DNA from 4 places in the Bradyrhizobium sp. 41S5 genome. Region 4 is predicted to be linked to each of the others. Evidence: predicted binding sites of a transcription regulator. Region 4 holds the regulator's gene; each other region holds the start of a gene.
What was found. The regulator LexA, encoded in region 4, represses DNA repair genes until DNA is damaged. The targets are predictions, from matches to a motif close to TGTTCNNNNTGTGTTCNG.
Positions count from the first base shown of each region.

Region 1: the regulator LexA is predicted to act here: its motif matches at 3,589-3,606, upstream of HAP47_RS04035 (DNA recombination protein RmuC).
Region 2: the regulator LexA is predicted to act here: its motif matches at 3,185-3,202, upstream of ruvC (crossover junction endodeoxyribonuclease RuvC).
Region 3: the regulator LexA is predicted to act here: its motif matches at 3,141-3,158, upstream of dinB (DNA polymerase IV).

Region 1 covers NZ_CP083721.1:840,866-848,105, forward strand. Annotated here, with positions in the region: gene HAP47_RS04020 (hypothetical protein) at 1-337, shown strand, start outside; gene HAP47_RS04025 (AmpG family muropeptide MFS transporter) at 510-1,886, opposite strand; gene HAP47_RS04030 (GIY-YIG nuclease family protein) at 1,966-2,271, opposite strand; gene HAP47_RS04035 (DNA recombination protein RmuC) at 2,349-3,557, opposite strand; gene def (peptide deformylase) at 3,728-4,255, shown strand; gene fmt (methionyl-tRNA formyltransferase) at 4,411-5,346, shown strand; gene truA (tRNA pseudouridine(38-40) synthase TruA) at 5,346-6,083, shown strand; gene dapE (succinyl-diaminopimelate desuccinylase) at 6,147-7,240, opposite strand, start outside.
Region 2 covers NZ_CP083721.1:1,635,814-1,643,053, reverse strand. Annotated here, with positions in the region: gene HAP47_RS07670 (metallophosphoesterase) at 1-262, opposite strand, end outside; gene ruvB (Holliday junction branch migration DNA helicase RuvB) at 511-1,560, opposite strand; gene HAP47_RS07660 (hypothetical protein) at 1,557-2,021, opposite strand; gene ruvA (Holliday junction branch migration protein RuvA) at 2,018-2,635, opposite strand; gene ruvC (crossover junction endodeoxyribonuclease RuvC) at 2,632-3,159, opposite strand; gene HAP47_RS07645 (YebC/PmpR family DNA-binding transcriptional regulator) at 3,392-4,138, opposite strand; gene HAP47_RS07640 (methyl-accepting chemotaxis protein) at 4,363-6,120, shown strand; gene HAP47_RS07635 (methyl-accepting chemotaxis protein) at 6,231-7,240, shown strand, end outside.
Region 3 covers NZ_CP083721.1:5,490,964-5,498,203, forward strand. Annotated here, with positions in the region: gene HAP47_RS26705 (hypothetical protein) at 1-430, opposite strand, end outside; gene HAP47_RS26710 (SGNH/GDSL hydrolase family protein) at 417-1,223, shown strand; gene HAP47_RS26715 (hypothetical protein) at 1,407-1,616, opposite strand; gene dinB (DNA polymerase IV) at 1,832-3,079, opposite strand; gene HAP47_RS26725 (hypothetical protein) at 3,428-3,694, shown strand; gene HAP47_RS26730 (hypothetical protein) at 3,885-4,934, shown strand; gene HAP47_RS26735 (tetratricopeptide repeat protein) at 4,980-5,528, opposite strand; gene HAP47_RS26740 (hypothetical protein) at 5,643-6,044, opposite strand; gene HAP47_RS26745 (type II and III secretion system protein family protein) at 6,057-7,240, opposite strand, start outside.
Region 4 covers NZ_CP083721.1:4,522,293-4,529,532, reverse strand. Annotated here, with positions in the region: partial or broken gene HAP47_RS21695 (ComEC/Rec2 family competence protein) at 1-992, shown strand, start outside; gene HAP47_RS21690 (hypothetical protein) at 989-1,216, opposite strand; gene HAP47_RS21685 (hypothetical protein) at 1,363-1,791, opposite strand; gene lexA (transcriptional repressor LexA) at 2,033-2,737, opposite strand; gene HAP47_RS21675 (molybdopterin molybdotransferase MoeA) at 2,969-4,180, opposite strand; gene HAP47_RS21670 (HAD family hydrolase) at 4,194-4,832, opposite strand; gene HAP47_RS21665 (hypothetical protein) at 6,247-6,396, shown strand; gene HAP47_RS21660 (NADH:flavin oxidoreductase/NADH oxidase) at 6,532-7,240, shown strand, end outside.

The DNA of each region.
Region 1 (7,240 bases), 3.7 Mb from region 4:
GCCGCAGAAGCCAGGCAAGATGATCCGGGCCGGCGACGTGCTGTCTGGGGAACTCGGCGTCATGAAGGTGCGCGACACCAAGAATCGCGGCAAGCGCGTCGCGACCTACCAGATCACCAGCGAGCCGCGCCGCCTGCCGCCGCCGAACGGTCTCTGCAACCTCGAAACCGGGCCGGAAACGTTTCAGCTGATTCCGACCAACAACGCCCAGGCCGCGCAGCTCAAGAGCCTCTCCGGCAAGGCCATCTCGGTGAAGGTCGACGAGATCGCCTGTGCCAAGGACGCCGGCGAGATGAGCGAAGCCATCGTCACCAAGTGGAGCGTGGTGGCGAAGTAAGCTGTCATCGCCCGGCTTGCCGCCTTGGCTGAAGCTTCGGCGCGCCAATGATCGCGGCCTCGTCGAAGCCTTGGCGTAGACGGGACCGGGCGATCCAGTACGCCGCGGCCTTTCCATCGAAGCAACGGGCGTCTCTGGGTCACCCGCCTTCGCGGGTGACGACAGTGGAGGACTAAACCTTCACAGGCCCCAGTTCATCGAAATGCCCGCGCCGCTGCAGCCAGGCGAGCAGGATCAGGCTCGGGATCGCGACCAGCACGCAGATCACAAAGAACGTTTGCCAGCCGACGGCCTTGGCCACATAGCCCGCGCCCGACGACAGATAGGTGCGGCCGACCGCCGCGAGCGCCGTGAGCAATGCGTACTGGGTCGCGGTGTGCAGCGGATTGCGGCACAGCGCCGAAAGGTAGGCGACGAATATCACGGTGCCGATCGCGCTGGTGAAATTCTCCGCCGTGATCGCAAGCGCGAGCGCCCATTGATCGACGCCGACATGCGCGAGCCAGGAGAACGAGAGGTTGGCGACCGCCTGCAGCACGCCGCCGATCCAAAGGCTGGTTGCGAGCGAATAGCGCCGCGCCACGAAGCCGCCGGCAAAGCCGCCGATCAAGGTCGCCGCAAGGCCGACGCCCTTCACGATCGCGGCGTAATCGACCTTGGAAAAACCGATGTCGATCACGAACGGCGCAGTCATGGTGCCGGAAAACGCGTCGGTGAACTTGAACAGCACCACAAAGGCGAGCGCCGCCAATGCGTCCTTGCGGCTGAGGAACTCGGAGAATGCGCCGAGCGCCGCGTGCAAGACGCGTTCGGCGGCGGTCTGCGCATGCGTGGCCGCCTCCGCGCCTTTCGATTGCGCCGGCTCGGTCGCAGCCAGCGCCGTGACGATGCCGATCACGACCAGCGCGGCCATCACCACATAGCCCCACATCCACGCCGACGGTCGCGCGACGCCGGCGGTTTCGAAACCGCTGACGATGAACAGCGCGCCAGCGGTGGAGACCAGCATGCCGATGCGATAGGCCGCGACGTAAGACGCCATGCCGGCGGCCTGCTCGCTTTCAGGCAGGCTTTCGACGCGGAAGGCATCGACCACGATGTCCTGGGTCGAAGAGGCGGTTGCGACCAGCAGCGCGGCGAAGGCCGCGAACCATGGCGATCGCGCCGGATCGGCCATTGCCAGCACCAGGATCGTCGCGATCAGCAGCAGCTGCGAGAGCAACAGCCAGCCGCGGCGGCGACCGAAGACCTGCGTGAACAGCGGCACGTGCAGCGCGTCGACCAGCGGCGCCCAGAGGAACTTCAGCGTGTACGGCGTGCCGATCAGCGCGAGCAGCCCGATGGTGCCGAGATCGACCCCGGCCTCCTTCATCCAAACCTGCAGCGTCGAGCCCGATAGTGCCAGCGGCAGGCCGGAGGAGAAGCCGAGCAGCAACACGATGAGGACGCGCGGCTGCAAATACACCGCGAAGCTGTCGCGCCAGGAGGTGGCGGCAGGAGGAGCGGGAGGCTTGGCGGACGCGTCTGACAAGGCTTCAGGTGCGGTCATGGACCCGGTGTTACCAGATTCGAGCCACTAGGAGGGTGTCATCGCCCGGCTTGACCGGGCGATCCAGTATCCCAGAGGCCTATCCGCCGCCACCGGCGATCTCCGGGTAAAGATCAATCCAGTCCGGATTGTCCTTCTCAATTAGGGAGATTTTCCATCCACGCGGCCATTTCTTCAGCCGCTTCTCGCGCTTGATCGCGTTCTCAGGATCATCGAATTGCTCGAAATAGACGAGCTTCACCACATCATATTTCTCTGTGAAACTGTCGATGAGTTTCAATCTGTGCTCGCCGACACGGCGAATGAGATCATTTGTCACACCAATGTAGAGCGTGCCGCCGATGCGGCTGGCGAGGATGTAGACGTAGTAGCTGCGTGCCCCCAACTGTGGCCTCTGGAATACTGGATCGCCCGGTCAAGCCGGGCGATGACACCGACTATGAGGTGAAATCAGGGGCCATACTACTCCCCCGCCTGCAGCTTGCGCGGGGCGGGGAACAGCTCGGGCGTCGCTCCCTTGACGAAGCGGGGGACTTCGATCGGGGTCTCGGACTTGCTGAAGTCGAGCTCCTCGATGCGGCCGGCGCGCTTCTCGATCTTGTCGGCGGAGATCAGGATCTGCCTGACGTCCTCGTTGACCTGGCCGAAGTGATTTTGCAGCTTGAGTACGCGCTCGCGCAGGCGGCCGAGATCGTCGCCGAGATGCATCACCTCGTTGCGGATCTGGTCGGCGGCGTCGCGGATGCGGGCGTCCTTCAGTATCTGCTGCATCACCTGGATCGCCAGCATCAAGAGCGAGGGCGACACCAGCACGACGCGGGCGCGATAGGCCTTCTGGACCACGTCGTCGAAGCCGTCATGGATTTCGGCATAGACCGATTCCGACGGCACGAACATCAGCGCGGTGTCCTGGGTCTCACCCGGGATCAGGTACTTCTCCGCGATGTCGCTGACATGCTTCAGCACGTCGGCGCGCAGCCGCTGGCTGGCGAATTTGCGTTCCTCGTCGCTGCGCGCATCGTGCAGCGCGGTCATGGCTTCGAGCGGGAACTTCGCGTCGATGCAAAGCGGGCGCTGGTCGGGCAGGAACACGACGCAGTCCGGCCGCTTGCCCGTGGTCAGCGTGTGCTGGAACTCGTACGAGCCCTTCGGCATGCCGTCCTGGACGATCGCCTCCATCCGCGCCTGGCCGAAGGCGCCGCGCGATTGCTTGTTGGCGAGCACGTCGCGCAGCGTCGTGACCTGGGTGGTGAGCTCGTTCAGGTTCTTGTGCGCGTGATCGATGATGCCGAGCCGCTCATGCAGCACGCGCAGTGAATCCATCGTGTTGCGCGTGGTCTGTTCCATCGACTGGCCGACCCGGTGGGTCACTGAATCCAGCCTTTCGTTGACGGCACGGGCCATCTCGGCCTGGCGGCCGGCCAATGCCTGCCCCATCGCATCGACCCGTCCTGAGGCCTCGCTCTGGGCTCGCAGCATGTCGGCAAGCCGCTCCTCCAGCTCGTCGGCGCGAATGGCCTGCGCCATCGCGAGTTCCGCGCCGCGCCGGCTGGCGCGCGCGATCACCACGGCGATGGCGAACAGCAGGATCAGCGCCAGCGCGCCAAGGCCGATCAAAGCGTCGGAGACACGGACCGGAAGGTCGCCAATCGTGAGGAGAATCTCGTTCATGCCAGCAGTTGTATCCGATTCGGCATCGTCATCGAACGAAAAGGGAACATTTGTGGTAAACACTCCCTTAAATTTCCTGGTTAGCGTTGCGTGAAGAAACGTGGTTAAGGCTGCCTTAACCGGTTCCTGAGCGCATTGACCCCATGAAGTCAGCAGCTTAAATCGCCGCCATGGCATTACGAGAAATCATCATCCTGCCGGACAAGCAGTTGCGTCTGGTGTCGAAACCGATCGAGAAGGTGACGCCGGAGATCCGCAAGCTCGCCGACGACATGCTCGAGACCATGTATGACGCGCCGGGCATTGGGCTCGCGGCGATCCAGGTCGCGCAGCCGCTGCGGCTGATCACCATGGACCTCGCCAAGCGCGACGAGAACGGCGAGACCACGCCGCAGCCGCGGGTGTTCATCAATCCGGAGATCATCTCGCATTCGGAGGAGCTGTCGGTCTACGAAGAGGGCTGCCTGTCGATCCCCGAATATTACGAGGAGGTCGAGCGCCCGGCGCGGGTCCGCCTGCGCTTCACCGACCTCGACGGCAAGCTGCACGAGGAAGATGCCGAGGGGCTCTATGCCACCTGCATCCAGCACGAGATCGACCATCTCAACGGCGTGCTGTTCGTGGACTATCTGTCGAAGCTGAAGCGCGACCGCGTCTTCAAGAAATTCGAGAAGGCCGCCAAGCGCGCGGCGGAGTGAGTGTGGTGTGAATAGCGTTTCCGCTTGCGCGGTATGCCCTCTCCCCCTTGTGGGGCAGAGCTGGAGAGGGGGGTAGCCGCAAGCACCGCCGTTGCTGCTACCCCCCTCCCTAACCCTCCCCCACACGGGGAGAGGGAACGAAGCGAGTGCTGTTGATGCCTCTCCGTCTGATCTTCATGGGCACGCCCGATTTCGCGGTGCCGACGCTGCTGGAACTGGTGGCCCATGGCCATGAGGTCGTGGCCGTGTACACCCGCGCGCCGAAGCCGGGCGGGCGGCGCGGCCTGCAGTTGCAGCCGACGCCGGTCGAGCAGGAGGCGCGCCGCCTCGGCATTCCCGTGCTGACGCCGAAGACGCTGAAGACGCCGGAGGCGCTCGAGGAATTTCGCGCGCATGACGCGGATGCCGCCGTCGTGGTCGCCTATGGCATGATCCTGCCGCAAGCCATCCTCGATGCACCCAGGCTCGGCTGCTTCAACCTGCATGCTTCGCTATTGCCGCGCTGGCGCGGCGCCGCGCCGATCAACCGCGCCATCATGGCGGGCGACGCCGAAAGCGGCGTGATGGTGATGAAGATGGATGTCGGCCTCGACACCGGCGACGTCGCGATGGCCGAGCGGCTGTCGATCTCGGACAGCATGACGGCATCCGACCTGCACGACGCGCTGGCGCCGCTCGGCGCCGATTTGATGGTGCGCGCGATGGGCGCGCTGCAGCGTGGCGGGTTGCAGCTGACGAAGCAGAGCGAAGACGGCGTCACCTACGCCGCCAAGATCGAGAAGGCCGAGGCGCGGATCGACTGGAAGCAGCCGGCGCATGCGGTGCTGCGGCACATTCACGGGCTTTCGCCGTTCCCCGGCGCCTGGTGCGAGCTCTCAGGCGAGGGCGAGCCGGTGCGGCTGAAAATCCTGCGCTGCGAACTGGCGAAAGGTGCGGGCGAACCGGGCGACGTGCTCGACGACAATCTTGCGATCGTCTGCGGCGATGGCGCAATCCGGATCCTCGAATTGCAGCGCGCCGGCAAGGCGCCGATGAAGGCGGCGGATTTTCTGCGCGGCACGCCGCTGAAGCCGCCGGCGCGGCTCGCCTGATGCCGCGCTACAAGCTCACCATCGAATATGACGGCACGCCGTTTTCCGGCTGGCAGATCCAGGACAATGCACCGACCGTGCAGGGCGCGCTGGAGACGGCGGTCAAGGCGATCTGCGGCGAGTACGTGCGCGTCCATGGCGCAGGGCGTACCGATGCCGGCGTGCATGCGCGCGGCCAGGTCGCGCATTGCGACATCGCCAAGCATTTTCCGCCCGGCCGTTTCCGCGACGGGCTGAACGCGCATCTGCGGCCCAATCCGATCGGCGTGCTCGCAGCTGACATCGTGCCCGACGATTTCGAGGCGCGCTTCTCGGCGATCAAGCGGCACTATCTCTATCGCATCACCAACACCCGCGCGAACCTCGCGCTCGACGTCAGTCGCGTCTGGCGCGTGCCGCGCGCGCTCGATGCTGACGCGATGCACAGCGCCGCGCAACGGCTGCTCGGCAAGCACGATTTCACCACCTTCCGCGACACCGAGTGCCAGGCGAAGTCGCCGGAGAAGACGCTCGATCAGCTCGACGTCAAGCGCGAGGGCGATGCGATCAACATCGTGACGTCGGCGCGCTCGTTCCTGCACAGCCAGGTGCGCTCGATGGTCGGCTCGCTGGTCTGGGTCGGCGAGGGCCGCTGGAGCGCGGACGATCTCTTTGGCGCGCTGGCCGCCCGCAACCGTGCCGCCTGCGGCCCCGTCGCGCCGCCTGAGGGGCTATATCTGGTGCGGGTGGACTACTAGCGGCCCCAATCCCTACTGTGCATGGGGTTGTTTTCGATGTTCTTGTCCAGCCGAGCGGCTGGATCACGCGAAATACCTGTCCAGCACGCCCCGATAGATCCGCGTCAGCTTCTCCAGATCGGCCACCGGCGTGCGCTCGTCGATCTGGTGCATGGTCTGGCCGACCAGGCCGAATTCGATCACCGGGCAATAGCTCGAGATGAAGCGCGCATCCGAGGTGCCGCCGGAGGTGGACAGCTCCGGCTTGCGGCCGGTGACCTCCTCGATCGCGGCGACCGCGAGGTCGGTGAACGGCCCGGGCTGGGTGACGAACACGTTGGAGTTCGACGGTTGCCAGTCGATATGGGCGCGGATGCGGTTGCCGCAGGCCTTCGCCAGTCGCGCGTCGACCAGCTGCCGAAGGCTCTCCTGGGTGTGGTTGTCGTTGTAGCGGATGTTGAACTTCGCCCGCGCCTGGCCGGGGATCACATTGCCCGCGGTGTTGCCGACATCGACCGTGGTGAATTCGAGGTTGCTGGCCTGGAATTGCGCGCTGCCGTGATCGAGCGGCTCGTCGCTCAGCGCGACGATCAACCGCGAGATATCAGGCACCGGGTTCGAGGCGCGGTGCGGATAGGCGACGTGGCCCTGCACGCCATCGACGATGAGCGTACCGGATTGCGAGCCGCGCCGGCCGATCTTGATCATGTCGCCGAGCACCTCGACATTGGAGGGCTCGCCGAGCACGCAATGATCGAATTTTTCGCCGCGCTCGGCGCACCATTTCAACAGCTTGACGGTGCCGTTGATCGAGACGTCTTCCTCGTCGCCGGTGATCAGGAAGGAGATCGAGCCGTTTGCCTTGCCGGCATGATCCTGCAGATATTGCAGCACCGCGGCGACGCTGCAGGCGATGCCGCCCTTCATGTCGACGGCGCCGCGGCCGTAGAGATAGCCATCCTTGACCTCGCCGGAGAACGCACCGAGCGTCCACGCCGCTTCATCGCCGGGCGGCACCACGTCGGTGTGGCCGGCGAAGGTGATGTGCGGCGCCGAAGAGCCGATGCGGGCATAGAGGTTGTCGACATCGGCGGTGCCGGGCTCGGAGAAGGTCACGCGATGGACCTCGAAGCCCGCGGTTTTCAACAAATTTTCCAGAACGCCAAGCGCGCCGGCGT
Region 2 (7,240 bases), 2.9 Mb from region 4:
GCACGATGATGTCCGGATTCAGCGCGTTGGTCCGCTCGACGATCTCAGCGATGCGATCGAGCGACATCCATGGATCGCAGGCGTGAATGTCGGCGATCGCGGCGATCTTGAGCGGAAAGTCCGAAGGCCAATGCCGCGGCGACAGATCGTAGCGCGTCAGCGTGAGCCTGACGACCGGCTCGCTCAGGCCATAGGCCCCGGTCGAGGCGGTGGCGGCGGTCATTCCGCCGAACCCGCGAAGAAAGTGACGACGTGAAATCATGGGCCTGTGATCGGTGATGCCTGGCGCTTCCTGAAAACGCTCCAGGCGATCATAGGCCCTTGGATTGAAGCGAAATTGGGCCGCGCTTGTGCAGACGGCCTGCAGACGCGTCGCAATGGTTAGCGCGCAAGGTTACCGCGCAACGCGGTGCGCTGCGTCAACACGTCTTTTCACGTCTTCGAGAGCGGGCGGTTTTGTTTAAGCATGATCTTCACCGGAAAACCGCATCGCACTTTTCCGGATCATGCTTAGTCGTCGTCGCCATTGCCGCCGAACAGGCCGAACTGCGAGGGATCGCGGTTCGGCTCGGCGAGGCCGAGATGGCGAAAGGCATGCGAGGTCAGCAGTCTTCCGCGCGGGGTGCGCTGCAGATAGCCGCACTGGATCAGATAGGGCTCGATGATGTCCTCGATCGCATCGCGCGGCTCCGACAGCGCCGCCGCCATGGTCTCGACGCCGACCGGACCGCCGCCATAGTTCATGGCGATGGTGGTGAGATAGCGCCGGTCCATCGCATCGAGGCCGGCGCTGTCGACCTCGAGCGCACTCAGCGCCCGGTCCGCGATGCCGCGATCGATGGAATCGGCATCCGCCGCGGACGCAAAGTCGCGCACGCGGCGCAGCAGGCGGCCGGCGATGCGCGGCGTGCCGCGGGCGCGGCGCGCGATCTCGTTGGCGCCATCGGGGCTCATGCCGATGTTCAGCACGCGGGCGCCGCGGGTGACGATCTTCTCCAGCTCTTCCACGGTGTAGAAATTGAGCCGGACCGGAATGCCGAAGCGGTCGCGCAGCGGGTTGGTGAGCAGGCCCGCGCGCGTCGTCGCGCCGACCAGGGTGAATTTCGACAGCTCGATCTTCACCGAGCGCGCCGCGGGACCTTCGCCGATGATCAGGTCGAGCTGGAAATCCTCCATCGCGGGATAGAGTACTTCCTCGACCGCCGGGCTCAGGCGATGGATCTCGTCGATGAACAGCACGTCGCGCTCTTCCAGATTGGTGAGCAACGCCGCGAGGTCGCCAGCCTTCGCGATCACAGGACCGGAGGTGGCGCGGAAGCCGACACCGAGCTCGCGCGCGACGATCTGCGCCAGCGTGGTCTTGCCGAGGCCGGGGGGACCGACGAACAGCACGTGATCGAGCGCCTCGCCGCGCTTCTTCGCGGCCTCGATGAAGATCGACAGATTCTTGCGCGCCTGCGCCTGGCCGACGAACTCCGTCAGCGATTGCGGACGCAGCGCGGTGTCGCCGACATCGTCGGAGCGGCGTTCCGGCGTGACGATGCGCGAGGGCGTGTTCATATCGGATAGCCGCTGAACCGGTTGCTGATCAATCGTGACAATTGAACTCCCACGAAGAGCACCAGGCTCGTTATGAGCACCAGAGGAATTGTGCCCAACTCAGCCAATCCGGATATCGCGACACTGCTCATTACCATCGATAGCGCGGCAGCAATAAGAACATTCCACCAGACAACGACGCCACGAATCTGACTGATCACCGTCACCGACGTCGCCACCAAGATGGCAGGTAATGACCAGATTTTGAGCCCCATCAGCGCAACTGCAATTGTATCGTGTTGAACCGAGAAACATCGCGACACGGGGCTAAGCAGGCACCATGAGGCGGACAAGGCGAAGACGGCCAATACCCCTGTAATCAGGCTGCCCCCAAAGATGACAAGCAGGGCGAATGCCCACCGCGTCCCTGACCGGCTGATCGAGCTGATCTCGCTTGCGGCAACGCGCTGCTCCGCTCTCACTTCGACAATTCCTTCAGGCCCAGCCGGATCAGCTGCGCGGTCTCGGCCTTCTCGCCGGCGCTGCGCGAGGCGGCGGCGATGGCGGCGGCGGCCTGCGGCTGGCCGTAGCCGAGATTGACCAGCGCGGAGATCGCGTCGGTGACCGGGCGCGGCGCACGGTTGTTGTCGATCGCGCCCGAGAGTTGCACCACCGCGGGATCGACATCGGCAAAGCCCGGCGCCTTGTCCTTCAATTCGCTGACGATGCGCTCGGCCACTTTGGGTCCGACCCCCGGCGTGCGCGCCACCGCCGCCTTGTCGCGCAACGCGATAGCATTGGCGAGATCGGTCGGCGGCAGCGTGCCGAGCACCGCAAGCGCGACCTTGGCGCCGACACCCTGCACGGTCTGCAACAGTCGAAACCACTCACGCTCGAGATCTGAGCGGAAGCCGAACAGCTTGATCTGGTCCTCGCGGACGTAGGTCTCGATCGAAAGCACCGCGGCGCCGCCCGGCTGTGGCAGCGCCTGCAGCGTGCGGCCCGCACAATGCACCTGATAGCCCACGCCGCCGACATCGAGGATCACATAGTCCTCGCCGTAGGAATCGATCAGGCCCTTGAGCTTGCCGATCATAGGTTCGCCACCCTGAGCCGCAGCGCGGTGCTCTGGCGGTGATGAGCGTGGGTGATCGCGACCGCGAGCGCGTCGGCGGCGTCGGCGGACGGCGGCTCGGCTTTCGGCAACAGGATCTTCAGCATCACCTGGATCTGGTTCTTCTCGGCATGTCCGGCGCCGACCACGGTCTTCTTGACCTGGTTCGGCGCGTATTCGGCGACCGTGATACCGAACATTGCGGGCGCCAGCATGGCAACGCCACGCGCCTGACCGAGCTTCAGCGTGGCAACACCGTCCTTGTTGACGAAGGTCTGCTCGACCGCGGCCTCCGCCGGTCGGTAATCGCCGAGCACGGCGGCCAGCCCCTCATGGATCGCGAGCAGCCGGCTCGCCAGCGGCAGATCGTCCGGCGGCTCGACCGAACCGCAGCCGATATAGACCAGACGGTTGCCTTCGGTCTCGATCACGCCCCAGCCGGTGCGGCGGAGACCCGGATCGATACCGATGATGCGGACGGGAGAGCGAATCGGCTGCGATGTCATGGGCTAGTGATACCGCCTGCGCGGGGAGAACGAAACACAAACGGAGGTCCGTCCCCTGCCGAGGTCGTTGTGCTCGGCGTCGCTTGTCATCCCATCCTTGCTTGTCATCCCCGGCAAAAGCGGGGGTATCCAGTACGCTGCGGCCTCGCGGATCAAACGACCGTCTCTGGAATACTGGATCGCCCGAATCGAACCGGGCGATGACAGCGGAGTTCGGGCGATGAACGGGCGCTTACCCGCCCATCTTCGCGAGCAGCGCGTCGGACACCTCGAAATTGGCGTACACGTTCTGCACGTCGTCGTGCTCGTTGAGCAGGTCCATCAGCTTCAACAGCTTTTCGCCGGTCTCATCGTCGACCGCGACGGTGTTCTGCGGCTTCCAGGTCAGCGCCGCCTTGCGTGGCTCGCCGAACTTCGCTTCCAGCGCCTTTGCGACCTCGCGGAAAGTCTCCTGCGAGGCATAGACCTCGTGGCCGGCCTCGCTGGAAACCACATCGTCGGCGCCGGCCTCGATCGCGGCGTCCAGCATGGCGTCGTCGGAGGCGACCTTGGCGTCGTATTCGATGATGCCGGTGCGATCGAACATGAAGGCGACCGAGCCGGTTTCGCCGAGATTGCCGCCCGACTTGGTGAAGAAGGAGCGGATGTCGGAGGCGGCGCGGTTGCGGTTGTCGGTCAGCGCCTCGACGATCACGGCGACGCCGCCGGGGCCATAGCCCTCGTAGCGGATCTCGTCATAGTTCTCGCCCTCACCGCCGATCGCCTTCTTGATGGCGCGGTCGATATTGTCCTTGGGCATGTTCTCGGCGCGGGCGGCGACCACGGCGGCGCGCAGCCGCGGGTTCATCGCCGGGTCCGGGGTACCGAGCTTGGCCGCCACGGTGATTTCGCGGGCCAGCTTGCCGAAAAGCTTCGACTTCTGGGCATCCTGCCGGCCCTTGCGATGCATGATGTTCTTGAATTGGGAATGGCCGGCCATGCGACGTCTCTTCGAGCCTAGGGTCTGAACAGGAGTGGAAAACGCGGCCTTATAGGCCCCTGGCGGTCAAAATCAAAGGTCGGCAGAGGCCGTCCGGCGGGGGAATACTACCGCATGCCGGAATATGAGGCACTTGTTAACCATGACTTCATGCCCGGATGCGAGGATCACCCCGTCCCGCCGCAACTTTCCAAGGCCACTTCCAACAGCCCCACAGAGCCCCCATGGCGTTCGGTTTGTTTCGAAAGCAAGTGCCGGAGCCGGCCGCGCCTGCCGCCGCGCCGCAGGTTCCAACCGCGGCTGATGTCTCGACCGAGACTGATTCGGCCAAGGATTCGTCCAGGGAAATCCTGGAGCTGCTGGAACTCGAACTCGGCGCGATGATCCGCCAGCTCGAGCGCGCTGCGGGCTCGGTGGCCGACGGCGCCGAGGCGACGGCAGCCAAGCTCGCGACCATCCGCGCCCGCACCGACGCCTTGACCGTCCGCAGCAGCGATGCGCAGAGCACCGCGACGACCTTCTCCGAAGCCGCCGACCGGTTCACCCATTCCGCCGAAGGCATCGGCGCGCAGGTGCGCAGCGCGAGCCAGCTCGCCGACGACGCCGCGGCGGCGGCGCGCGAGGCCACCGCCAATGTCGATCGCCTGCGCGAATCCTCGGCGGCGATCGGCAATGTCGTCAATCTGATCGCGCAGATCGCGCGGCAGACTACGCTGCTGGCGCTCAACTCGACCATCGAGGCGGCGCGCGCCGGCGCGGCCGGCAAGGGCTTTGCGGTGGTCGCAACCGAGGTCAAGGCGCTGGCGGTGCAGACCCAGAGCGCGACCGAAGAGATCACGCGCAAGATCGAGGCGTTGCAGAAGGACGCCACCGGATCGGCGGACGCCGTCCACCGCATCTCGCAGGCGATCGAAAAGATCCGACCGGTGTTCGAGAACGTCAACGGCGCGGTCGCCGAGCAGAACCAGATCACCGGCGAGATGGGCCAGAACGCCGCCTCCGCCTCCCGCTTCATCGTCTCGGTCGGCACCAGCGCCGGCGAGATCGACTCGGCAACCCGCGAAGCCGCCGCGCACGGCGACAATGTCGCCAAGGCCGGCAAGGCGGTGACCGCCTTCGCCCAGAAGCTGAAGGCGCGCTGCGCGGTGCTGCTGCGCCAGGACGAGCGCGGCGATCCACGCAAGAACGAGCGCCTGCCCTGCAGCCTCACGATCGAGGTCACGACCGCGCGCGGCATGGTCACCGCACCGGTCTACGAGATCGCGATGGACGGCATCCTGATCGGCGGGCCCGATGCCGAGAGGCTGCCGGCCCATGAGACTCTGACCGCGACCTTGCAGGACGTAGGCGCCTGCCGGATCAGGATCGGCGACCGCTCCAAGGCAGGCAGCCAGGCACGCTTCGAGGCGGCGACCGCCGAGCTGCGCGAGAAGATCGAAGACCGGATGTGGGCGATCCACGAGGAGAATGCCGAACTCGTCACCCGCGCGATGGAAGCAGGCCGCGCGCTGACCAGGCTCTTCGAGGACGGACTGGCAAGCGGCGCGATCACGATCGCTGACATGTTCGACACCGACTATGTCGAGATCGCAGGCACCAACCCGGTGCAGTACCGCACCAGGATGCTGGACTGGGCGGATCGCTCGCTGCCTGCTCTGCTCGAGGCGTTCCTCGCCAAGGACAAGCGCCTGGCGTTCTGCGCGACCGTCGACCGGAACGGCTACCTGCCGGTCCATAACAAGATCTACTCGCAGCCGCAGCGGCCGGGCGACGTGGCCTACAACACCGCCAATTGCCGCAATCGCCGCATCTTCAACGATCCCGCGGGCCTCGCCGCCGCGCAAAATCAGCGCGCCTATCTGGTTCAAAGCTACGCGCGCGACATGGGCAACGGCACCACCGTGATGATGCGCGAAATCGACGTGCCGATCCGCGTCCGCGGCCGGCACTGGGGCGCCTTCCGCACCGCCTACAAGCTCTGAGCATGCGCGAGTGCACGCTCAGGCAAGACCGGCGGTCCGAATCACGCTTTAGACTGGAATGGGGAATGCTGCGGCGGCGCGACGGGCTGCTGTAACGGAGGAAACGCGACATGTCGGCGGCGCAGCTTGCAGTGCTGGATACGTCATGGAACCGGACACTGGCCGAACGGCTGGTCGACCAGCTCGCCGACCGGATCGGCGGCCTCGGGGTCGAGCTTGCCGACATCGCCGGCAACGTCCAGGAGGTCGCGAACCGCGTCGCCAACCAGTCGGAGCGGTTCCATCATTTGCAGGAGACCGCCGAGATCATGGTCTCGGCCAATCACGACATCGCCAACGCATCGCAGGCGGTGCAAACGACCGCAGCCGCCGCGGTCGGCCAGATCGCGGAATCGCGCAACGCGGTCGAGACAGCGGTCAGCCATATCGCAGAGCTCGTCTCGGCGGTCGGACGGATCGAGGCGCGGCTCGCCGCGGTCGGCTCGGCGCTGAGCCAGGTCGCCAAGGTCTCCGGTTCGATCGAGGCGATCGCCAAGCAGACCAACCTGCTGGCGCTCAACGCCACGATCGAGGCCGCGCGCGCCGGCAATGCCGGCCGCGGCTTTGCCGTGGTCGCGAACGAGGTGAAGAACCTTGCCGAGGCGACCCGTCAGGCGACCCATCAGATTTCCGACACCGTGCGCGATCTCGACGGCCAGATCGGCAGCCTGATCGGCGAGAGCAGCGACGCCTCGCTACGCGCCAAGAGCGCCGGGGAAGGCGCCCGGCAGATATCAGGCATCATCATGCGCGTGCAGGAGGGCTTCTCATCGGTCGGCGCCGAGATCGGCAGCGTGGCGCGCGCCGCGACCTCCAATCTCGGCCATTGCGACACCGTGATCGCGGAGCTGAATGAGCTCGCCAGGGGCGTCGACCTCTCCTCGCGCGACCTCCAGCATGCCGACGGCCGCGTCGCAAAGCTGCTCGAGCTGTCCGAGAGCCTGATCGTGACCATCGCCGACAGCGGCGTCGAGACCAGTGATGCGCCGCTGATCCGCGTCGTGATCGACACCGCTAAACAGATCTCGGAGTTGTTCGAGCATGCGATCGCGCGCGGCGAGATCACGCTCGCGCAATTGAT
Region 3 (7,240 bases), 970 kb from region 4:
TGACGACCGCGGCAATGACATCCCTGACATCAAGATAGTACCAGTCCTGCTTCTGGCAGACGGAAATACAAGCGGAGATGATCGTTCTTGATGCGTTGATGTCGCTCACCGGTATGCAAACAAAAACCGGCTCGCAATTGGCGCGTTTGGCGGAATGCCCGATCCACTCGACCCATCTCACAACATCGTAGTAATCGATCGCGTTGGCGGAAAGCAGCGAAAAATCGATCACGCATGTATCGACAATGCAAAACTCCGAGCCTTTGAAGAAATCACCCTGGGCAAAATACGGACCGAGCAAGGACGGAGATGCACCGATCCTTCCTGCCGATGTCATTTCAATTGTGTCATCGGCGTCCAGAAATTTCTGGAAAAAGCCTGCCTTCAGGATGCTGTTTGACTGTCCCAGGATCGAAATGCTCAGCGACATCAGATTGACTGCCCTCAGATGGAACCGCGCAATGACATCGAAAACGCACGATGGAGAACCCCGCAACACCGCGTCAATCGTCCATGTCGCGGCGACGTTATCAATTGTCGCAGCGCTCTGTCTACCATCCGAGGGACGCGCGCAAAGTTCGAGAGCTGCATGCGACAAGACCGATACGCAATTCGCGGTAACAGCCGCGATGCCGGACAATGCCGATGCCCTGCGCAAATATGAGAGAAATGTGTCGAGCCTGTCCGGCGATGTCTCGACAGTGTTGCTTGGCGACTCGCTGGTTGAGGCGTGGCCGAGGGAACTATCTGCCTCGCTCGGCGCCGGCCCGGTGGCCAACCTCGGCGTCGGACGCGACAGGATTCAGAACACGCTCTGGTTCATCGAACACGAACGCGAGCGGCTGCGAAAAATCAGGCCAAAGTCCATCATCGTGCTGGTCGGGACCAACAACATCTATCTCGATAAGCCGTGCGGATTGATGGAATCCTATCAAAAGCTGTTTGAGGAGATCAGGTCGCTTTGGCCGAACGGCAGGATTTTCTCCATCCAGATTCTTCCGCGAGGCGAGCAGATGAAAGGTGCAACCGAGAATATTGCATCTGTCAATGCCGAACTCAGCAGACGAAGCAGGGAACTCGGAATCAGGACGATCGACGCCTCCGACATCGCATGCGGACGAACAACGCCGTGCGCCAATTACAAGAGCGATCTCCTGCACCTGACGCCATCCGGATACGAAGCCCTGACCAGGATCGCCAAACAAGGCATCGGTTCATCGTAGGCGTCCGATGAAGCTGCGCGGGAGCCGTCAATGAGGCTTGGGCGCGATCTGGTCTGCTAAAGCGCGATGAGATTGGGTTGAGATCGTCATCGCGTTTAGTTCATTGTTAAAGCATGATCTCCGCGCAAACGCCTTGCGTTGGCCGCGAGGGAAAACCGCTTCGCGATTTTTCCGGATCACGCCTTACGTCAGCATCGAGATGATCGATTGCAGCTGATCGGATGCCGACGCCACGAGCCCGTCGAACGACGTCTGGCCGTGCGCCGCCGCCCGCAAGATGCATTCTGCGACGGCCGCCTTGAGACCGAACACGGATTGATCGGCCGGCACGCTTGCCATCACCGTGTCCAGCGCATCGCGCATCGTCTGGATCAGTTCGGAGCTGAATTTCATGGCTATCCTCCGCATGCTCAGGATAGACCGGTCGCGCCAGGCCACCACTCACAAGCCCGCGATTCCGGATTGCCTTTTCTTAATGCAATGACAAGCCGGTGAATCGGCGAAGAGCTAAAGCATGATCCGGGAAAGTGCGAAGCGGTTTTCCGAAAAGATCATGCGCAAACAAGAAGCTAAAGCGCGATGACGATTCAACCTGATCTCATCGCGCTTTAGAGGTCCTTCTCGGCCAGCTTGCGGAAATCGTCGGGCACCGAATGAACGACCTCCAGCGCTGCCGAACCGTATCCGATCGCATCCCAGCCGAAACGATCGCGGACCTTGTCGATGGCACAGTCCGCCGCCCAGCGCGCCATCCCTGCCGGACTTCCAGGGCGAAGCGCCTGATCGGCCAGTCCGAGCGGGAGCTCGAGCGCAAGATCCCAATGCTCCTCGAGATGCGACACCGAGATTGCCAGCAGCGAGATGATTTTCTCGCTTGGATGGTCAGCAAGAGTGGCGCGCACCAGATTCTCGGCGAGCCGGGCGAGAATCACCGTCGTGCACACGGGTGCATCGAGCGTCATCGAGCGCGTCACCGATTTCAGGTCAGCGAAGCGAACGCGCACCGTCACGGTTCGTCCAAGCCGGGATTTCGCCCGAAGCCGCGTGGCGACGCGGTCGGCGAGATGGAGCAGCGTCGGCCGAATGACCTCCTCGATCGCGGGCTTTCGGCCAAGCGCCGATTGTGCTCCTGCCGATCGCGCGCGCCGATGCGGCGTGAGCTGTCGCGGATCGCGATTCCAGGCCAGCGCGGCGAGTTTCTCGCCCGCCGCCGGACCGAGCAGCCGCGTCAGCGACCGCTCCGACAATTTGGCGAATTGACCGATCGTCGAGACGCCGATCGCGTCCAGCCGTGTCTTGGTGACCGGCCCTACTCCCCACATCAACTCAACCGGCAGTTTGTGCAGGAATTCGAGCTCGGCGTCTGGATCAACGACGACAAGCCCGTCGGGCTTTGCGACCTGCGAGGCGATCTTTGCCAGATGCTTGGTGCGCGCGACGCCCACCGAGATCGCAAGGCCGAGCTCCGTGCGCACGCGCCGCCGGATCGCCGCGGCTATTTCGGCGGGCGTTCCGAACAGATGCGTGCAGCCGGCCACGTCGGCAAACGCCTCGTCGATCGAAATGCGCTCGACGAGCGGGGTGAAGTCGCCGATCACCTTGATGGCTGCGTCACCCAGCCGTTGATAATCGCTGAAGTGGCCGCCAACGAAAATCAGTTGCGGGCAGAGCCGGCGAGCTTCCTGTCCCGACATGCCGCCATGCACCCCGAAGGCCTTGGCCGCATAGGACGCGGCAAGCACAACCCCGCCTCCGACGGCGATCGGCTTGCCTTGCAGCGACGGATCGAGCAACTGCTCGACCGATGCGTAAAACGCATCCAGGTCGGCGTGAAGGATGGTGGCTGCGGCTGCCATCTCAACCCGTTCATCCCTGACCTGACCAAAACTGCGCGTCCTTGGACGCTACAATAGCCAATAGAACAAAACAAGAACAAAATCCATTCCAGTCGACCAGGAATGACCGCGGGCGCCGGCGGTCTCCCGATGAACGTTGGGCACGCGCTGTCGTACCGGGCATCGATGCGGGCTGCGGGTCGCCTTCGAAGGAATCACCGCAAGGCGGTTGGCAGGTCGCTCGACGTCCACGGGCATTCTCTGCCGAGGACGAGCGTGACAACGCGCAGCCCTCGCGTCCCGCTGCGCCAGCTCGCTCATGAGCCGGCGTTGTTTGACGAGCAGGCTTTTTCGGGTAGAGATCAAGAAATGACCGACCACTCTCATCAGGTGGACTTCCAGGCCGCGGCCTCCCTTTACAAGTGGCCTTCTCTCGGCAATTCCAGGCGAGAGGATCGCGCGCCCTATATGATCGTCAACGGAACACTCGACCAATGCATCCGGGACTTCATGGGTAAGCCCGAGAAGACCCGGCATCTCTACGAGATCCGGACCACGTCGCAGCCGCCCCTGGTGCCGGAGGTGCTGTCGCCCGAGCACGTGATCGAGCTCTCCAGGCTTCGCGAGTTTCTCTGAGGCGCTCCAGCGGACGTGATCCTGACGCGTCTCGTTCGCAGGCGGACTTATCCATCGGTCGTGCGCTGGAAGGCGCATTGTTTGCCTCTGAGGGAGCCGCTACACTTGCCTGGTTCGCCGACTGACGGGCGTCCGCGCCGGCGGTTGCCGGGGCATCGAGAGGCGCCACATGAGGTTCAATCTGGCGATCTTGAGCGTGCTGGCCGCAAGACCCGAGCAACGGATCCCGCTTGACGAGGTCAGCCGCGAAGTCAAGCGCATGATCGCCGCGGGCGATGCAGCTGCGAAGTTGAAGCAATCGTCAGAACTTGGCGATGCCGACGTCTTCCAATCCGGATGGGCTTCGATCAACGAGGCCGGGCTGCAGGTCACGGACTCCGGCCTCGCGCTATGGCACTCGCTTGAAGCGTCCCGCGTCGAACAGGAAATCAGCGAGCAGGAGTTCGGCGAGCAAGAGTTCGGCGACCGGCAAGCGGAGTGTGTGGAGACCGTTGCTGCCGACCCGCACGATGCGATCAGCGATGCTGTTGTCGAACCGAGCGACGCTATTTATGCGCAAATCCCGCGCGCTTCGATCATGCCCGGGCCGGCATTTGGTTCCCTTCACGAGACGGACCGAAACGCTTCCCGGCTCTCGCACCTTGTGAAACTCCTCGGCACCGGCATGCCGCGATTTGCCCGGGCGCGGCGGCGGCGTTCCGAGGGCGGCGTGCCGGATCGGAAAACGGCCAAGGGCGTTGGAATGCCGGGGCTGGCCGTTGCGTGCCTCAGCCTGATCTCGGTCGTTGCGTGCGTTGCGGCAGCGATTGCACTCGGCCAGATCTCGTCGCTGAAGTCGGACAACGCCGCGCTGCGGCGGGAGCTGGTCCCGCTGCGGGACCGTCTCGCTCGGCTCGAGCAGGACGCCGCGAAACGCGAAGCCGCCCAGCAGGAGGCGCAAGACAAGGCCGAAGCGGACAAGAAGGCCGCTGACGCCGGGAGCGAACAGGCCGCGCTCAATCTCTCGCGAGAAGAGATTCAGTTGATCAAGGAGTACATCAAGGCGGCCCCTTCGACCGCTGCCGGCGGGCCGCCGATCAACGTCGGCGATCCCATCACAGGCGGAATGATTCCGTTGCCGTCGTCGCTGACCGAGAAGGCGCCGCGACTGATCGGTGCGAAATTTGCGATCCGAAACGGCGCGATCATCATCAGCACGCGAAACAGCCGCCGCGTCGATGCCGTGCTGACGCCGAATTAGATCGGCACGGCGGCATCGATTGCCGCCGGGACAAGGATCATCAGCCTACGGCTGATTGTTCGGCGGCCGCTCGATGAACTTCCGGCTGCCGTTGAGAAGCTCGAGATTGTTGGCGATGACCGGATTGCCCGGATCGAGCGAATACGCCTTCTCGAACTTGCGCCGCGCGCCGCCCAGATTGCCGCGCAGCATCAGGGAGTAGCCCTGATCGTTGAGGATCTGGACGGTCTCGCCGCCAATCCGGATCGCCTGGGCATAGGCCTGATCGGCAAGATCGAAGCGGCGCAGCTTGTCATAGCTCGCCGCGAGCCCGACCCAGGCCGTCACGTCCTTCGGCGCCTTCTCGACCGCGTCCCTGAAATAGCGCTGGGAGATTCCGTAGTTGCCGCGGTTGTATTGCTCGAGGCCCATCCGCACCGGCTCATCGGAGGGATAGTATTTGACGTCGGTCGGCTCCTGCACAGGGTCCCCGCCCGGCGGATCCACCGGCGCGACGATCGCGGCCTCTCGCGTCGTGTAGTCGCAGGCCGCGAGGCCCGCAGCAAGCCAGCAGCAGGCGAGCGCCGGAATGAGACGCCGCAATGCTCGTCCCATGTTCCAGCTCCAGCGACTTCCCTGCGTCATTCGAAAATCCATCGTGAAACTACCTAACAAAAAACAGACGGCGCGATCCGACACTGTCAGGGCCACAACCCAATCTTCAGCTCGTTATCTGCCGCCTCCTCCTACCCCGACGGCCACCGATCCTCCGGTGCCTGCCCCCAATCCGGTTGTGTTGACGTTCTGAATGGTGGTGACGGGCGGCGCCTGGCCCATCGCCCTCGTGGGATCGCCCATGTCGGGAAGCTGATCCAGCGGGCGTTGTTGATTTCCATAGCGCGTGATCGCACCGCTCGTCCGCCGCGCGTCGTACGCGATCCTGCGATCGCCGACATTTGCCGGCCATGGGTGGATCGTGTGGGTGACGGCGTTGACCTCCTTGGCGTTGCCGGCACTCATCGTGATGGTGTCGGAACGCTGGACATAGCGGTCCATCTCGTCATGCCCGTAGACACCGTAGCAGCCGCCGAGCAGCACGGGGGCGAGCAGAGCCAGATATCTGATAGTCATCTCTCGCCTCCTCTAGTTCAGGGTTTTCACGACCGGCTGGTTGGCAGCGGCGGCCGGTAGCGGAACGGGAGCGACCGCGCTGGGCGCGATGATGTGGCCGTACGGCCCCTTCACCTCGCCGCCGGAATTGACGTAGTCGTCGTAACGCTTGCGAACTTCCATCTGGCCATTGAGGAAGAAATCGACGTCGTTGGCCGGCAGGCGGGAATCGAGCGGTGATGCCAGTTGCTGGCCTGGCGCCGCCGGCGCCACAAGGCGCGGCGTCACGATGATCACGAGATCGGTTTCTTCCTGCTGATAGGATTTGCTGCTGAACAAGCTTCCAATCACGGGCACCGAGCCGATCCATGGCAATTGCGACACGTCCTGCCGGTTGCGGGTCTGCAACAGGCCGGCGATGGCAAAGCTCTGGCCGTCGCGCAGCTCAACCGTGGTGCGCGCGTCGCGTCGGGTCAGCGACGGAACGGTGGTGCCTTGGATCGTCACCGCATTGGCGAAATCGAGCTCGCTGACCGAGGGCTCGACCCGGAGGTTGATCACGCCGCGCGACAGCACAGTGGGCACAAAGGCCAGTTCGACACCGAACTTCTTGTAGTCGATCGACACGGTCGGAAAGCCGGCCGCCGACTGCGTCGGGATCGGCACCGGAAATTCGCCGCCGGCCAGGAAGCGCGCGGCGTCGCCGGAAAGCGTGGTCAGGTTCGGCTCCGCCAGCCGGCGTGCCAGTCCCTTTGTTTCCAGTGCCGTAATCAGGAGGTCGACCGAACTTCCGTTGCCGGTCCGCAAGATGCTCGTCAGCAGGCTTCCGAACGGGGGCGGAGCTACGCCGCCGGCGGAACCAATGAGCGTGCCTGCCGTAGCAAGCACGGGAAGGCTGCCTGTGGGCGGAGAACCAACAGCACTTCCACCGGCGCCCAAGGGGCCATTGCTGGTATTGATACCACCAATGGGAGTCCGGCCCGCGGCCCCGACTCCGCCCTGCCCCGAAATGCCAACATTTGTCCCATTGGCGTTCGCCGCCATAAGGTTCACGCCGAGATCGCGCCCCGCCTGCCGGGAGACCTCGAGGAAGCGCACCTCGAGCATCACCTGCTGCGGCGCCGCAACGCTCATCGCGTTGACGACGATGCCGTCCTTCGGAACGCTGCCCTGGGCAATCGTCATCGCACGCTCCGCGGTGACCGCATCGGGAGCCA
Region 4 (7,240 bases):
ATCATTCGGCGACCGCGCGGGTTGCGCTGTGGGGCGGGCGTGAGCTCACGATGCTGATCCTGGCCTCGCTGGTGGCGGGGCTCGCGACCACGCCCTACGCCGCGTTCCATTTCCACCGCGTGACGCCCTACGGGCTGCTGGCGAACCTTGCGGCGATGCCGGTGGTGTCGGCGGTCGTGATGCCGGCCGGCCTGCTCGGGCTGCTCGCCATGCCGTTCGGCTTCGACGGCGTGTTCTGGGCGATCATGGGGTTCGGCATCGACTGGATGATCCTGGTGACGCAATGGGTCGCAGCGCTCCCGGGCGCGGTCGGCCGGATGGCGGCGTTCGGGATCGGGCCGCTGATCGTCGCAAGCGCGGGCCTCGTCCTGCTCGGGTTGTTGCGGACGCCGCTGCGCTGGTCGGGTGCGGTGCTGCTGGTGGCGGCCTCGGTCTGGGCGGTGCGGGTGCCGCAGCCGGACGTGCTGGTCTCCGCCGACGGCCGCAACGTCGCGGTGCGGGGCGGCGACGGGCGGCTGCATCTGATGCACAGCGCGAAGGACGCCTTCCTCGTCAAGGAGTGGCTGGCGGCGGATGCCGACGCGCGGACCGCGACGGACGCGTCGCTCGGCGAGGGCGTCTCCTGCGATCCGAGCGGCTGCGTGACGCAAGGGCCCGGCGGCGCCTTCGTCGCGCTGGCGAGCCGGCCCGAGGCGCTGGCCGACGATTGCGACCGTGCGGCACTGATCGTGACCGCACGGCCGGCACCGCGGGACTGCGCGGCCTCGGTGATCGATGCCGAGCGGCTGCGGCGCCACGGCGCGCTGGTGCTGCGGCGCATCAGGGACGGCTACGCCATCGATGCGGTCAAGCCCGGAGGGATCGACCGGCCGTGGTCGCCAGCGGTTCCCGGCGACGGTGAGGCTGCGACGACGTTGCGCGCCCCCGCAAGCGCGCCGCGGCCCACCGTCGATGCGACGCCGGCCGAGACCGATTTGCAGGGCGAAGATTAGCCGTTGTCGGGCGAGGGGCCGGTCGGCAACTCGAACAGGCCGAGATGGTATTCGTCGGAGTCAGGGCCGGCGTCAGGCTTCTTGACGAGGGTGAAGGAAGCCTCGGGAAATTGCTCCCAGACCTTCAGGTCGTCAGCCGTCACCGTCAGCCAGCCGAACCGGAACAAGTAGCGGCCCGGCTCCGTGACGCGTCCAGCCTTTTGCCATGTGACCTTGTCGACCACCACGCACGTCCTCCGTGCCCGATGATGCGCCAAGGCGCGCGCCGACGCAATTCTCCAGCCGCGCCCCGGAACCCGGCGTCCGGGGTCGCTCGAAATCGCTTAGGTCATCCGCCGCTGAACGGGTTCATTCCGCGGCGACGATGTGCTCAACCCAAAAACAGCGACGCAAATGCGGAGGGCCGCCGCTCCACAACCTTCGGCTTCTGCTCGACCGGCGGATGCAGTGCCGGCAATTGCAGCACGCTGACACGTTGTCCCTCGACGAGCTGGGTCACCAGCACATGGCTGCCGTCGGGGAATTCGACCGCGTCATGATGGCGATCGGGAACGTCGGGCTCGACTTCGTTGAACACCCCGACGCGGAAGTTCATCGTCTTGGTCCAGATCCAGCGGCTGTCGTAGCGAACGTTCTCGGCGAAAGCGAGCTCGGTGCCCGGCAGCATGCAGACCGCGACAGTGGGATCGGTCTCCGAAGCAAAGCCGCGGGTCGACGTGCCGCGGAAAGTCGTGGTGATCAGCGTCTCTCCAACAATGGCGGGGCGCGACGCCACGGCGTGCAGACTATAGTCACACATCGGATGGCTCCTCTAATCGAGGTAGCGACCAGTGCCTCTCCTTGAGGCATAGGGCCTCTACCAGAGTGGACGATAGCGAACGAGTGTCTCCTCGTTTCTGGGCGATTGTACGACTGGTCGCCCAACGCCCCAATCACAAACACGCGACGCCGCGTGAGAGGTGTCGGAGCGCATCGGGCAAACAGCACGTTACGCTATCATTCAAGGAACGATCCGATGTGTTGCTCGTTCCCCGCCGCCATCAGTATTTGCGATAGAGGCCGATCAGCTTGCCCTGGATGCGGACCCGGTTCGGCGGCAGGATGCGTACTTCATAGGCGGTATTGGCCGGCTCCAGCGCGATCGACGCGCCGCGGCGGCGGAAGCGCTTCAGGGTGGCTTCCTCCTCGTCGATCAGCGCCACCACGATGTCGCCGGTGTTGGCGACGTCGTTGCGCTGGATCAGCGCCATGTCGCCGTCGAGGATGCCGGCGTCGACCATCGAGTCGCCGCGCACTTCCAGCGCATAGTGCTCGCCGGAGCCGAGCATGTCGGGCGGCACGCTGATGGTGTGGCTGCGGGTCTGCAGCGCCTCGATCGGCGTGCCGGCGGCGATCCGGCCCATTACGGGGACCGCGACCGGACGGTTGCCGTCGTCCTCGGCGATCGGCGGCGTGCTGGTGCGCTTGCCGAGGGTGCCTTCGATGACGCTCGGGGTGAAGCCGCGGCGGCCGTTGCCGCCGCCGGCCGAGAGCTCAGGCAGCTTGATGACTTCGATGGCGCGGGCGCGGTTGGGCAGGCGGCGGATGAAGCCGCGCTCCTCCAGTGCAGTGATCAGGCGGTGGATTCCGGACTTCGAGCGCAGGTCGAGCGCATCCTTCATCTCGTCGAAGGAGGGCGGTACGCCGGCCTCTTTCAGACGTTCATTGATGAAACGCAGAAGTTCGTACTGTTTGCGCGTGAGCATCTCGAGTATTCCCCCGGTTGGTAGCGTCGTTCGATTCCGAGACTTTTCAGGCGGGGCCTGACCTCAGGAGCACGGTGCTCATCACAAGCGCTCCCTCGCGGCCTCCCATTTGTACACACCAGTACTCGAAACAAATCATGAACGGACACTATATGTTCGATATGTGTTCCGCAACCACTTAATTTCCGGTGAACGCATCCGGCAGCGCACAATCGGCGGGCCGTGCGAGCCTCACTCAGGCAGCATCAGAATCTCGCATTCGCTGCCTTTGCCGGCGGCAGGCGCAAACGGCGGACGCACGAGAAGTGCCCGTGCCGCAGCGAGATTCCCGAGCAGCGACGAGTCCTGCTGCGTGACAGGCGTTGCGATCAGCGTGCCGTCTTCGCGCTCCTCGAGGCGCGCGCGCAGATAGTCCTCGCGCTGGTCGTTGGCGGCGAGATCGCGGCCGAGCAGGGCGCTGGCGCGGACATGATGGACAGTCTTTCGGCCGCTTAGCGCCCGAATCAACGGCACCAGAAACAGGAAGGCGCAGACATAGGAGGACACCGGATTGCCGGGCAGGCCGATCACCCGCATCGCGCCGAGCCGGCCATGCATCATCGGCTTGCCGGGGCGCATCGCGATCCGCCAGAACGCCATCTGAACGCCCTCGGCTTCCAGCGACTGCTTGACCAGGTCGTGGTCGCCGACCGAGGCGCCGCCGGTCGTGATCAGGATGTCGGCACCGGTCTCGCGGGCCCGGCGGATGCCGGCGGTGGTCGCTTCTACCGTGTCGGCGGCAACCCCGAGGTCGACGGTCTCGGCGCCTTCGGCGCGCGCCAGCGCCCGCAGCGCATAGCCGTTGGAATAGACGATCTGGCCGGGGCCGGGCGTCGAGCCCGGCATCACCAACTCGTCTCCGGTCGCCAGCACCGCGACCTTCGGACGGCGGTGCACCGCGAGCTCCGGATAGTTCATGGCGGCGGCCAGCGACAGCGCGCGATCGGAGAGGCGGCTGCCGGCATTGAGCAGCACGTCGCCCGCACGGAAGTCGACGCCGGCCGGGCGGATGTGCCGTCCGGCGGTTGCGGCCTCCGTGATCGTGATGTGGTCGCCGTCGACGGCGGTGTCTTCCTGGATGATGACGGCGTCGGCGCCATCGGGGATCACACCGCCGGTGAAGATCCGCACCGCTTCGCCGGCGCCGACCATCCGCTCGAACGGCCGGCCGGCGGCGACTTCCCCGATCACCTTGAGCCGGGCCGTCAGATCACCAGCGTCGGCCGCCCGCACGGCATAGCCGTCCATCGCCGACATCGGCTGCGGCGGCTGGGTGCGCCGCGCGGCGAGGTCGCGCGCCAGGGTGCGGTGGTAGGCGGCATCGAGCGCGACCATCTCCTCCGGCAGCGGTTCGGCGCCGGCGAGGACGGCGGACAGGGCATCGGCAACCGGCATCAGGGCCACGCTCGGAGCTCCATCAATCCAAATGTTCAATACCAAGTGCAGTCAGAGCCCTCGCCACGTCATCCGTCGATGTCACGTGGATGGCATGAAGGCCGCGCGCCCGCGCGCCCTCGATGTTGGCGGCCAGGTCGTCGAAGAACAGGATCCGCGACGCCGGCACACCGATGGCTTTTACCACATGATCGTAGGCCTCGGCGTCGGGTTTCCGAAAGCCGATCATCGAGGACAGGAAGACGGTGCGGAAATGGCTGAGCAGCTCGGCATGGATGACCGAGAAATGCGCGACATGGGCCGGATTGGTGTTGGAGAAGGCGTAGAGCGGCATCCGCACGGCGGCGCTCGCGAGCAGGGGGGCAATTCCCGGCATCTCCCCGGTGAAGATCGCATTCCAGCCTTCGAGGAACTGCGCATCGGTGAGGTTGATGCCGAGCGTCCGGCGCAGGTTTGCGAAGAACGCCGCGTCGTCGATCCGGCCGATCTCGTGATGCCTGAAGCTGTCGTCGACGACAAATCGCGTAGCGAGGTCGGCCGGCGCGCAGCCGGCATGCCGCGCCCAGTGCGCCATCACCTTCTCGAAGTCGATGTCGAGCACGACGCGGCCGATATCGAACAGCAGCACGTCGACGGAATCGGGAGAGAGTTGCGAGGTCATTGCGTGAAACCGTGTACGAGAATTGCGGGCGGCCGGCAATGTCTCCGATTTGTGCGGCAGGCATGCGACCAGGGTGCTGACGTTGGCCGGCTCGGTCCATTCTCACGCGGTGTCATCACCCGCGCGCATGCGGGTGATCCAGTATTCCAGAGGCGCTGGTGCTCGAGCCGAGAGGCCGCGGCGTAAAGGCAGAGAGCTCGGGGTATGACCACAGGTGCAACCGGAGCCGCTTCATGGGCACTCGTCAGTTGCACACTGCGCGTCCACCGCATCTCGACCCACGTTCGTGACGATCGCGAAGCGCCCCTCGATCGGGTGAGACGGGCGGCATAAACTGGGTTCTGTTTCGGATAAGGCGAAATATTTTTAACGCGGGGGCTTGCGCCGTCGGGCAAATCAGTGATTGGGCATTTGGGGCGTCAAGCGACTTGCTGCTTGCCGGGCAGACCTCTCACATCCTGGTAAGCGCCAGGCCGAGGTAGGCGATGAGCGCGCCGGTGCTGAGAATGACGACGACGAGCGCCTGCTCTGAACGTGCCTGCAGGGTTTTTCGGCTCACGGCGATGACGCTCCGTCTTTCAAGATCGTGCTGTCCAACTCACGTCGGTTGGCATCCGTTCCGGCTCCTGCCCGGGAACTTTCATCAATGTCAGCGGCGCGGGCGCGCTAGCTCGCTTCGCGTTCCAGGCCAGAAACGCGCAACGCCGCCCGCATTGAAATACGACGGGCGGCGTTGGTTCTAGCCCCAGGAGGAATGGCAAAATCCTGACGTTATGGATACGCGCGAGCGAGCAATAAGGTTCAGTCTTCGACCCGTATGAATCCGGTAACTCCGAAGGAGCAAAAGAAAGTGCTGGGGCGAGGTCTAGGATAGTGTGACAAGTTGCTCTGGCCTCAGCGTGTACCCCCTCGCTGGGGCCTTTCTTTGCGCCGCGGATCCCGCGGCGCCGGGGCTGCGCGCGGCGAGTTTTCAGTCAGCGACCTGACCCGGACACCCACCAGAAGGTTGCCGACACCTTCCTCAAGCTCGGCGTGCTCGACGCGCGCGCCGAGGTTGGACAATTCTGGGATACGAGCTTCAATGACGCAATCGCCGCGGGCGCAGCGAGGCTTGCGCGGAGTTGACGGCTGTCGTTACGATGTAGCCCATATGGACTAGGTGATGTCCGGGCAGGTTCCCGGAGATCGCGGCATTCCGGACGAGAAAGTTCCAGCATGGCCGCGCGCGGCTGTGCCCGTGTTGCCATGCGGACCGGAGAGCTTGCAGGCCGCGCCAGGTCCGTACGATGATGATCTCGACCACGTTGAATTGAACGCGGGGCGGCCCCGGCAGCGGCCTTCAAGGGGCTCCCGGGGCCAGTTTTGTTCGCAGCTGATGACTGTCGCTCATGCGGATTGTTGCTCGGAGCTGAAATTGAATCACGACACGTTGGCCAAGCTCACCGTCACCATCATCGTCCTGGTCGCGCTGCTGGTCTGGCGTGTTGCCGACCAGAAGAACGTGATCGCATGCGGGCTCAACTGCCCGACGGACCTGTCGGCGAACCGCAAGCCCGCTCAATAGGAAGAGCTCGTTGGTCGATGTCGCCACGGTGTTGCGCGCCGCGCGCCCTATCGGCCATCGCGCGGTGCGTATATCGTTGGCGCCAAATACAAGATCGATCCCGCATGCCGGGTAACGACGTGAAGTGAGGAAGCGATGTCCGACATGCTGCTGTTTTCGCCGATGACCATCCGCGGCGTCACGCTGAAGAACCGCATCGTGGTGCCGCCGATGCATCAGTATTCGGCCGAGAAGGGCTTTCCGACCGACTGGCATCTGATGAACGCCGGCAAGTTCGCCGCCGGCGGCGCCGGCCTGGTGATCGTCGAATCGACCAAGGTCGAGCGGCGCGGTTGCGGGACGATCGGCGATCTCGGCATTTGGGACGACAAGTTCATCGCGCCGCTCAGCCGGCTCGTCGGCTTCATCAAGCAGCAGAATGCAGTGGCCGGCATCCAGCTCGGCCATTCCGGCCGCAAGGCGCGCGCAAGCCGCCCCTGGGAGGGCGACCGACCGCTCGAACGCAGCGTCGCAATCGAGGATTGGGACGCCTGGACGCCGGTGGCCCCGAGCGCGATCGCCCATAGTCAGCGCTGGCCGGTGCCGCGGGCGCTGGCAACGCAGGAAGTGAAGGACCTCGTCGCGGCCTGGGGGCAGGCCGCCCGCCGCGCGCACGAGGCCGGGTTCGAGGTGCTCGAGCTGCACGGGGCCCATGGCTATCTCGTGCACGAATTCCTCTCGGAGCGTTCGAACCAGCGCAGCGACGAATATGGCGGCTCGGAAGCCAACCGGATGCGCTTCGTGATCGAGGTGACGGAGGCCGTGCGCGTGCACTGGCCGGATCACAAGCCGCTGTTCGTGCGGC